DNA from 2 places in the Serratia surfactantfaciens genome. Region 1 is predicted to be linked to the other one. Evidence: predicted binding sites of a transcription regulator. Region 1 holds the regulator's gene; the other holds the start of a gene.

Region 1 (4,479 bases):
GTTAATTTCCCGCTCTGCGCGGTTGCGGCCCCGGTCGCAACCGCCTGCTCAAGCTATCGCCCATCGCACTTCCCCACGCGCATTTCTCGCTTTTCCTCCTGTTTTTTATGGTGAAAATTGTTAAGATTGAATGACCACAATAAAAAACGGCCCATCCGGTTCCCGCCCCGGCGGGAAGCACATGGCGCTGTAAAGGAGGAAGCAATGTCGTTTGAATTACCTGTATTACCGTATGAGAAAAACGCGCTCGAGCCGCACATCTCCGCCGAAACCCTGGAATACCACTACGGCAAACACCACAACACCTACGTGGTTAACCTGAACAACCTGGTGAAAGGCAGCGAGTTCGAGGGCAAATCGCTCGAAGAGATCATCAAGACCTCTAACGGCGGCGTGTTCAACAACGCCGCGCAGGTGTGGAACCACACCTTCTACTGGCACTGCCTGTCGCCACAGGGCGGCGGTGAACCGCAGGGCGAACTGGCGGCGGCGATCGTCAAGTCCTTCGGCTCTTTCGCTGCGTTCAAAGAGCAGTTCACCGATGCCGCCGTGAAAAACTTCGGCGCCGGCTGGACCTGGCTGGTGAAAAAACCGGACGGCGCGCTGGCGATCGTCAACACCTCTAACGCGGCAACCCCGCTGACCGGTGAAGACAAACCGCTGCTGACCGTTGACGTGTGGGAACACGCGTATTACATCGATTACCGCAATGCGCGTCCAAAATACCTGGAAAACTTCTGGGCGTTGGTCAACTGGACCTTCGCAGCGGAAAACCTGGCGTAAGCACAGGTTTCTGATGTGACGAGGCGCAGCCAGGCTGCGCCTTTTTTAGCGCCGGGGGGAAATCAGTTCAACGCGGCAACGAAGCTGAAAGCGATAATGACCGCCAGCGCGCAAACGGTGGTGAACAGCGACATCTTCAATTCGGTATCCATGACAACTCCTTTAAAATGGGCTTTCCTAAGGATAAAAGGCGTACAATTAGTACGTCAAATCATTTTCCCACAGTTCGCCGATAAAATCTTGTTATCATTTCCCGGTTTATAATATCGATTACCTCTTCCACTTTTGCTCAATATGCGACAAAATTCGCAGTTCACAACTGCGTACCGGCATCCATGCCCCTCCTGATTAAGCGCTGAAGACTTCAACACACTAAAAACTCAGTTTTCGCTTCTCTGGAGAAGGATCTACGTAGGCAAACGATTAACATCACACTTACATGCTGTAAACATGTGAGTTCAGGAGTCATTCCTTACATGGCAACGATTAAAGATGTGGCCAAACGCGCGGGCGTTTCCACCACCACCGTTTCGCACGTCATCAATAAGACTCGTTTCGTCGCCGAAGAGACCAAAGCGGCCGTGTGGGCCGCCATCAAAGAACTGCACTACTCGCCGAGCGCCGTGGCGCGCAGCCTGAAAGTCAATCACACCAAGTCGATCGGCCTGCTGGCCACCTCGAGTGAAGCCCCCTACTTCGCCGAAGTGATCGAAGCGGTGGAAAACAGTTGCTACAGCAAAGGCTACACCCTGATCCTGTGCAACTCGCACAACAACCTGGACAAACAGCGCGCCTACCTGGCGATGCTGGCGCAAAAGCGCGTCGACGGCCTGCTGGTGATGTGTTCCGAATACCCGGATCAGCTGCTGGGCATGCTGGAAGACTACCGTAACATCCCGATGGTGGTGATGGACTGGGGTGCGGCGCGCGGCGACTTCACCGACACCATCATCGATAACGCCTTCGAAGGCGGCTATCTCGCCGGCCGTTATCTGATCGAACGCGGCCACCGCGATATCGGCGCCATCCCGGGCCAGCTGTCGCGCAACACCGGCGGCGGCCGCCATCAGGGCTTTATGAAAGCGCTGCAGGAAGCGCAGATCGACATTCGCGAAGAGTGGATCGTACAGGGCGACTTCGAGCCGGAATCCGGTTACAAGGCGATGCACCAGATCCTGTCGCAAAAACAGCGGCCGACCGCAGTATTCTGCGGCGGTGACATCATGGCGATGGGCGCCATCTGCGCCGCCGACGAGCTGGGGCTGCGGGTGCCGCAGGATATTTCCGTAATCGGCTACGACAACGTGCGCAACGCCCGCTACTTCACCCCGGCGCTGACCACCATTCATCAGCCGAAAGAACGCCTGGGCGAAATGGCCTTCACCATGCTGCTGGATCGCATCATCAGCAAGCGCGAAGAGTCGCAGGTGATCGAAGTGCATCCGAAGCTGATCGAACGCCGCTCGGTCGCCGATGGCCCGTTCATCGACTACCGCCGCTAATCCCCTGAGCCGGAAGCCTGCACGGCTTCCGGCGCCGCCTCGCTCAGCCACTCCTGATTCAGCGTCTCCCCATCGCCCAGATACGCCAGTAGCCAACTCATCGCCGGTGACGGTTTATCCTGCTGCCAGGTCAGGCAGCAAGGGCTGGCGGGAAACGGCTGCTGCAGCTGCAACGCCTTCAGCTCACCGCGCTGCACCAGCGGCAGCGCCCGATGTGCCGGCATCATGCCGACGCACAGCCCGGCGCACAAACAGTCGAGCGCCGACGTCCAGTCCGGCACCACCAGCCGCCGCTGGTTATCCAGCGTCCAGGTGACGCGCTTGGGCAAATTGCGCGAGGTGTCCTCCAGACAAAGCGAAGGGTACGGCCGCAACTGATCGTCATGCAGCGGCCCCGCCAGCTGCGCCAGCGGGTGTTGCGGGCTGACTACGCACAGCCAGTTCATATAGCCCATGTCGCGGAAGGCAAAACCGCCGCCGACCGGCACCGCACGCGTGGCGCCGATCGCCATGTCCGCCCTGCCGTCCGCCAGCGCATCCCAGACGCCGTTGAACACCTCGGGTTGCAGCATCAACTCGACGTCGGGGAAATGGCGGTAGAAATCCAGCACCAGCTGGCGGCTGCGCTGCGGTTTGACGATGATATCCACCGCGATATTCAGCTGACCGCGCCAACCGTTGGCCACCTGCTGACAGTGCCGGCGGGTGTCGAGCATTTTTTTGATAACAGCTCGCGCATCCTTGATAAACAACGCACCGGCCGGCGTCAGCTCCACATCGCGGTGACGCCGCTCAAACAGCGGCACCGCCAGCCATTGCTCCAGCTGCCGCACGGTATAACTCACCGCCGACGGCACCCGGTGCAGCTCCTGCGCCGCCGCGCTGAAACTGCCGGTGCGCGCTACCGCGTCGACGACTTCAAGTGAATATTCAGACCACATCGCTTTGCCTTCAATTTTTTTAACAGCACTTTGCAAATATTACCGTTTCACAAGCAGAGATCCAGCCGGATACACTGGCCGGCGCTAAAAACCTGCGATACTAAAATATTAACGAGAAATACCATGCGAAATTCTTTTGGCTTTATGTTCTACCTCGCCGGCCTGAGCATGTTGGGTTATCTGGCGACCGATATGTATCTGCCTGCCTTCGGCGCCATGCGCGAAGAACTGCAAATCTCCGCCGGCGCCGTGAGCGCCAGCCTGAGCATCTTCCTGGCCGGCTTCGCCTTCGCGCAGCTGCTGTGGGGGCCGCTCTCCGATCGCCTGGGGCGTAAACCGGTATTATTGATTGGCCTGACGCTGTTCGCCCTCGGCTGCCTCGGCATGCTGTGGGTGGAAAACGCCCTGCAGCTGTGGATCCTGCGCTTTATTCAGGCGGTCGGCGTCTGTTCCGCCACCGCCATCTGGCAAGCGCTGGTGGTCGACCGTTATCGTGAAGGTCAGGCCAATCGCGTGTTCGCCACCATAATGCCGCTGGTGGCGCTGTCACCGGCGTTGGCCCCGCTGCTTGGCGCCTGGCTGCTGAACCACGCCAGCTGGCGGGCGATCTTCGCCGCGCTGTTGGTGATCACCGCGCTGCTGCTGCTGCCGACGTTGATGCTCAAAGAGCGCGCCAAAACGCAACCCGCCGCCGACGCGCCGAAAAACGGCGTCAGCTTCTGGCAACTGTTGAAATCTCCGGTGTTCAGCGGCAACGTCGCGATGTACGCCGCCTGCTCGGCCGGTTTCTTCGCCTGGCTGACCGGTTCGCCGTTCATCCTCGGCGATATGGGCTATAGCCCGAGCGACATCGGTCTGAGCTATGTGCCGCAAACGCTGGCCTTCCTGCTGGGCGGCTACGGCTGCCGCGCCGCGCTCAAGCGCATCAATGGCAAAACTCTGCTGCCGTGGCTGCTGGTAGCTTATGGTGTCAGCATGGTGGCGCTGTATCTGGTGGCGACGCTGACCTCTCCGACGCTCACCACGCTGCTGATTCCATTCTGCGTGATGGCGCTGGTCAATGGCGCTGGCTACCCGATCATGGTGGCGAATGCGTTGATGCCGTTCCCGGAAAGCAGCGGCAAAGCCGCCGCGCTGCAAAATACGCTGCAGCTGGGGCTGTGTTTTGTGGCGAGCATGCTGGTATCGGCGTTTATTGCCCAGCCGCTGTTGGCGACGGTGACGGTAATGGTGTCTACGGTGATTCTGGCCGC
Region 2 (4,479 bases), 2.4 Mb from region 1:
AAGCAGGTAGCGCTGATGGCGCCAACCGAGCTGCTGGCCGAGCAGCACGCCAACAATTTCCGTCAGTGGTTCGAACCGCTGGGGCTGGAGGTCGGCTGGCTGGCCGGCAAACAGAAAGGCAAGGCGCGCATCGCGCAGCAGGAGGCCATCGCCAGCGGCCAGGTGTCGATGGTGGTCGGCACCCACGCCATCTTCCAGGAACAGGTGCAGTTCAACGGCCTGGCACTGGTGATCATCGATGAGCAGCACCGCTTCGGGGTGCATCAGCGGCTGGCGCTGTGGGAGAAAGGCGAAGAACAGGGCTTCCACGCCCATCAGCTGATCATGACCGCCACGCCGATCCCGCGCACGCTGGCAATGACCGCCTATGCCGATCTCGATACCTCGGTCATCGACGAGCTGCCGCCGGGCCGCACGCCGGTGACCACCGTCGCCATTCCCGATACCCGCCGCGCCGACATCATTCAACGGGTGAAGAGCGCCTGCCTGGAAGAGGGCCGGCAGGCTTACTGGGTGTGCACGTTGATCGAAGAGTCCGAACTGCTGGAGGCGCAGGCGGCGGAAGCCACCTGGGAAGAATTGAAAACCGCGCTGCCGGAGCTGAAGGTGGCGCTGGTGCACGGCCGCATGAAAGCTCAGGAGAAGCAGGCGGTGATGCAGGCGTTTAAACAGGGCGAGCTGCAGCTGTTGGTCGCCACCACGGTGATCGAAGTCGGCGTCGACGTGCCGAACGCCAGCCTGATGATTATCGAGAACCCGGAGCGGCTGGGTCTGGCGCAACTGCACCAGCTGCGCGGCCGCGTGGGGCGCGGCGCGGTGGCCTCACACTGCGTGCTGCTGTACAAAACGCCGCTGAGCAAAACCGCGCAAACGCGCCTGCAGGTGCTGCGCGACAGCAATGACGGCTTCGTCATCGCGCAGCGCGATCTGGAGATCCGCGGCCCGGGCGAGCTGCTCGGCACCCGCCAGACCGGCAGCGCCGAATTCAAAGTGGCAGACCTGCTGCGCGACCAGGCGATGATCCCCGAAGTGCAACGCGTCGCTCGCCACCTCCACCAGCACTATCCCGAACATGCCCAGGCGCTGATCGAGCGCTGGCTGCCGGAGAAGGCGCGCTACTCCAACGCATAAAAAAGGGCGCCGACGGCGCCCTCTTCTTTTCTGGCTCGCGATATCACCCCACCGCCGGGAACACCGGCAGCAGCAGATACAGCTTGATGACGATGGCATTGGCGATATCGATAAAGAACGCCCCCACCATCGGTACCACCAAAAACGCCACGTGCGACGGGCCGAAACGATCGGTGATCGCCTGCATGTTGGCGATCGCCGTCGGCGTGGCACCCATGCCGAAGCCGCAGTGGCCGGCAGCCAGCACCGCCGCGTCGTAGTTTTTACCCATCACCCGGTAGGTAACGAAGATCGCGTACAGCGCCATGACCAGCGTCTGCACCGCCAGGATCGCCAGCATCGGCAGCGCCAGCGAGGCCAGCTCCCACAGGCGCAGGCTCATCAGTGCCATCGCCAGGAACAGCGACAGGCTGACGTTGCCCAGCACCGATACCGCCCGCTCGAACACGGTATAAAAACCGGTGAAGGCCAGCGTGTTGCTGAGGATCACCCCGACGAACAGCACGCAAACGAAGTTCGGCAGTTCAAACACCGTGCCGCTCAGCAGGCCGGCAATCAGCTGCCCCAGGCTTAGACAGATGGCGATCATGGCGATGGTTTCGATCATCACCAGCGAGGTGATGAGACGGCCGCTTTCCGGCTTCTCGAAGCCGCTCGGCTGCACGCTGTCTTCCGGCGAGCCTTCCGGCGTAGAGGAGTGTTTGACCAGATAGCGCGCCACCGGGCCGCCGATCAGGCCGCCCAGCACCAGGCCGAAGGTGGCGCAGGCCATGGCGACTTCCGTCGCGTTTTCAAAACCGTAGCGCTCGATGAACAGCTTGCTCCAGGCCGCCCCGGTGCCGTGCCCGCCCGACAGGGTGATCGACCCGGCGATCAGGCCCATCAGCGGATCCAGCCCCAGCATTTTCGCCATGCCGATGCCGATGGCGTTCTGCACGATAAGCAACCCCAGCACCACGAACAGGAACACCACCAGTACCTTGCCACCGGCGCGCAAACGCGCCAGGTTGGCGTTCAGACCGATGGTGGCGAAGAAGGCCAGCATCAGCGGGTCCTTCAGCGACATGTCAAAACTGATTTCCCAGTTGACGAGCTTTTTCAGGGCTAACAGCAGCAGGGCCACCAGCAAACCGCCGGCGACGGGAGCAGGAATGGTATATTTTCGCAGCAGGGGAATGGTCCTGACGCACTTGCCCCCGAGGAGCAAAACCAGCGTCGCCGCGACTAACGTGCCATAAGTATCAAGATGAAACATCCAGGTACTCCATGTAAGGGAAAAGATCCAAATAAAAATAATAAGTTATAGAAAACCACTGAGTTTTTAAACTTGATGAGTGCAGGATTAGAAGTAAAAAACGCTGAGATGACAAGAAAAAATGAATGAAAATGCGACATAAACGAGAAAGTCGGCAACATAATATTTACGCGCAACCGTTTGCTTTTGCGGGGCGGAGCATTAAAATGCCTGCTTTGCCGTATCTGGAAACGCCACACCATGAGCATGTCATCCTCCGAGCTTGATGCCGCGCGCCAAGCCGCCTCAGAACCCCGCGCCAGTGAACTGATTTATCGCCTGGAAGATCGCCCGCCGCTGCCACAAACGCTGTTTGCCGCCGGCCAGCATCTGCTGGCGATGTTCGTCGCGGTGATCACTCCGGCCCTGCTGATCTGCCAGGCGCTGGGCCTGCCGGCGCAGGATACTCAGCACATCATCAGCATGTCGCTGTTCGCCTCCGGTCTGGCTTCCATTCTGCAAATCAAAACCTGGGGGCCGGTGGGCTCCGGGCTGCTGTCGATTCAGGGCACCAGCTTCAACTTCGTTTCGCCGCTGATCATGGGCGGTCTGGCGCTGAAAAACGGCGGCGCCGACGTGCCGACCATGATGGCCGCGCTGTTCGGCACCCTGATGGTCGCCTCCTGCACCGAAATTCTGCTGTCGCGCGTGCTGCATCTGGCGCGCCGCATCATCACCCCGCTGGTTTCCGGCATCGTGGTGATGATCATCGGCCTGTCGCTGATTCAGGTCGGCCTGACTTCGATCGGCGGCGGCTATGCCGCGATGAACGATCACAGCTTCGGCTCGCCGAAAAACCTGCTGCTGGCCGGCGCGGTGCTGGCGGTAATCATCCTGCTGAACCGCCAGCGCAACCCTTACCTGCGCGTGGCTTCGCTGGTGATCGCCATGGCGGTCGGCTATCTGTTGGCCTGGGCGATGGACATGCTGCCCGCCAACGCGCCGGCGGCGCCCACGGCGGCGATCACCATCCCCACGCCGCTCTATTACGGCCTGGGCTTCGACTGGAACCTGCTGCTGCCGCTGATGCTGATCTTTATGGTCACCTCGCTGGAAACCATCGGCGACATCACCGCCACTTCCGACGTCTCCGAACAGCCGGTCAGCGGGCCGCTGTACATGAAGCGCCTGAAGGGCGGCGTGCTGGCCAACGGCCTGAACTCGATGCTGTCGGCAGTGTTCAACACCTTCCCCAACTCCTGCTTCGGCCAGAACAACGGCGTGATCCAGCTGACCGGCGTCGCCAGCCGCTACGTCGGCTTCGTGGTGGCGCTGATGCTGATCGCGCTGGGGCTGTTCCCGGCGGTTGCCGGCTTCGTGCAGCACATCCCTGAGCCGGTGCTAGGCGGCGCGACCATCGTGATGTTCGGCACCATCGCCGCCTCCGGCGTGCGCATCGTGTCGCGCGAGCGCCTGAACCGCCGCGCCATCATGATCATGGCGCTGTCGCTGGCCGTCGGCATGGGCGTCTCCCAGCAGCCGCTGATCCTGCAGTTCGCGCCGGACTGGCTGAAAACCCTGCTCTCTTCCGGTATCGCCGCCGGTGGTATTACCGCCATCGTGCTGAACCTGGTGTTCCCGCAGGAACACGAGAAAAAGTAACCCGTCCCTTGACGTTCAAACGGCCGCCTGCGGCCGTTTTTTATTGTCTATCAGACCATTGCCCTTGAGATGCCCGGCCAATTGCGGCATAAACAGGGTATCTTTTTTGACCGATGCGGATGTAGACGATGAAATTTATCGGAAAGCTGTTGCTGACGTTGCTGCTGCTGATGGTGCTGGCGGCGGTGGTGCTGTATCTGGTGGGGCAAACCCGCTGGGCGGCAGGCCGCCTGAGCGCCTGGATCAGTGGCAACAGCGAATACCGCCTGTCGATAGGAAAAATCACCCATTCGTGGAGCCAGCCGGACCAGATCGCTCTGGAAGAGGTGCAGCTGGCGCGCAACGGCCAGCCGCAGGCGCTGGTCGCCAAACGCGTCGATCTCGGCCTCAGCCTGCGCCAAATCACCGAACCGCGCTATTTCCACAGCGTCACGCTGCGCGACGGCACGCTG

The links. Region 1 encodes PurR, which represses purine synthesis genes. Its sites were predicted from a motif close to CANGCAAACGTTTGCNTG; they were not measured.
Region 2: ATE40_RS20550 (nucleobase:cation symporter-2 family protein) is a predicted target of PurR. The motif match lies at 2,556-2,573, and genes of this name have one in related genera.

What each region holds. Positions count from the first base shown of each region.
Region 1 covers NZ_CP016948.1:1,636,073-1,640,551, reverse strand. The annotation lists gene ATE40_RS07860 (C40 family peptidase) at 1-5, shown strand, start outside; gene sodB (superoxide dismutase [Fe]) at 205-783, shown strand; gene cydH (cytochrome bd-I oxidase subunit CydH) at 846-935, opposite strand; gene purR (HTH-type transcriptional repressor PurR) at 1,260-2,285, shown strand; gene punR (DNA-binding transcriptional activator PunR) at 2,282-3,226, opposite strand; gene punC (purine nucleoside transporter PunC) at 3,350-4,479, shown strand, end outside.
Region 2 covers NZ_CP016948.1:4,384,382-4,388,860, forward strand. The annotation lists gene recG (ATP-dependent DNA helicase RecG) at 1-1,131, shown strand, start outside; gene gltS (sodium/glutamate symporter) at 1,175-2,386, opposite strand; gene ATE40_RS20550 (nucleobase:cation symporter-2 family protein) at 2,627-4,027, shown strand; gene ATE40_RS20555 (AsmA family protein) at 4,156-4,479, shown strand, end outside.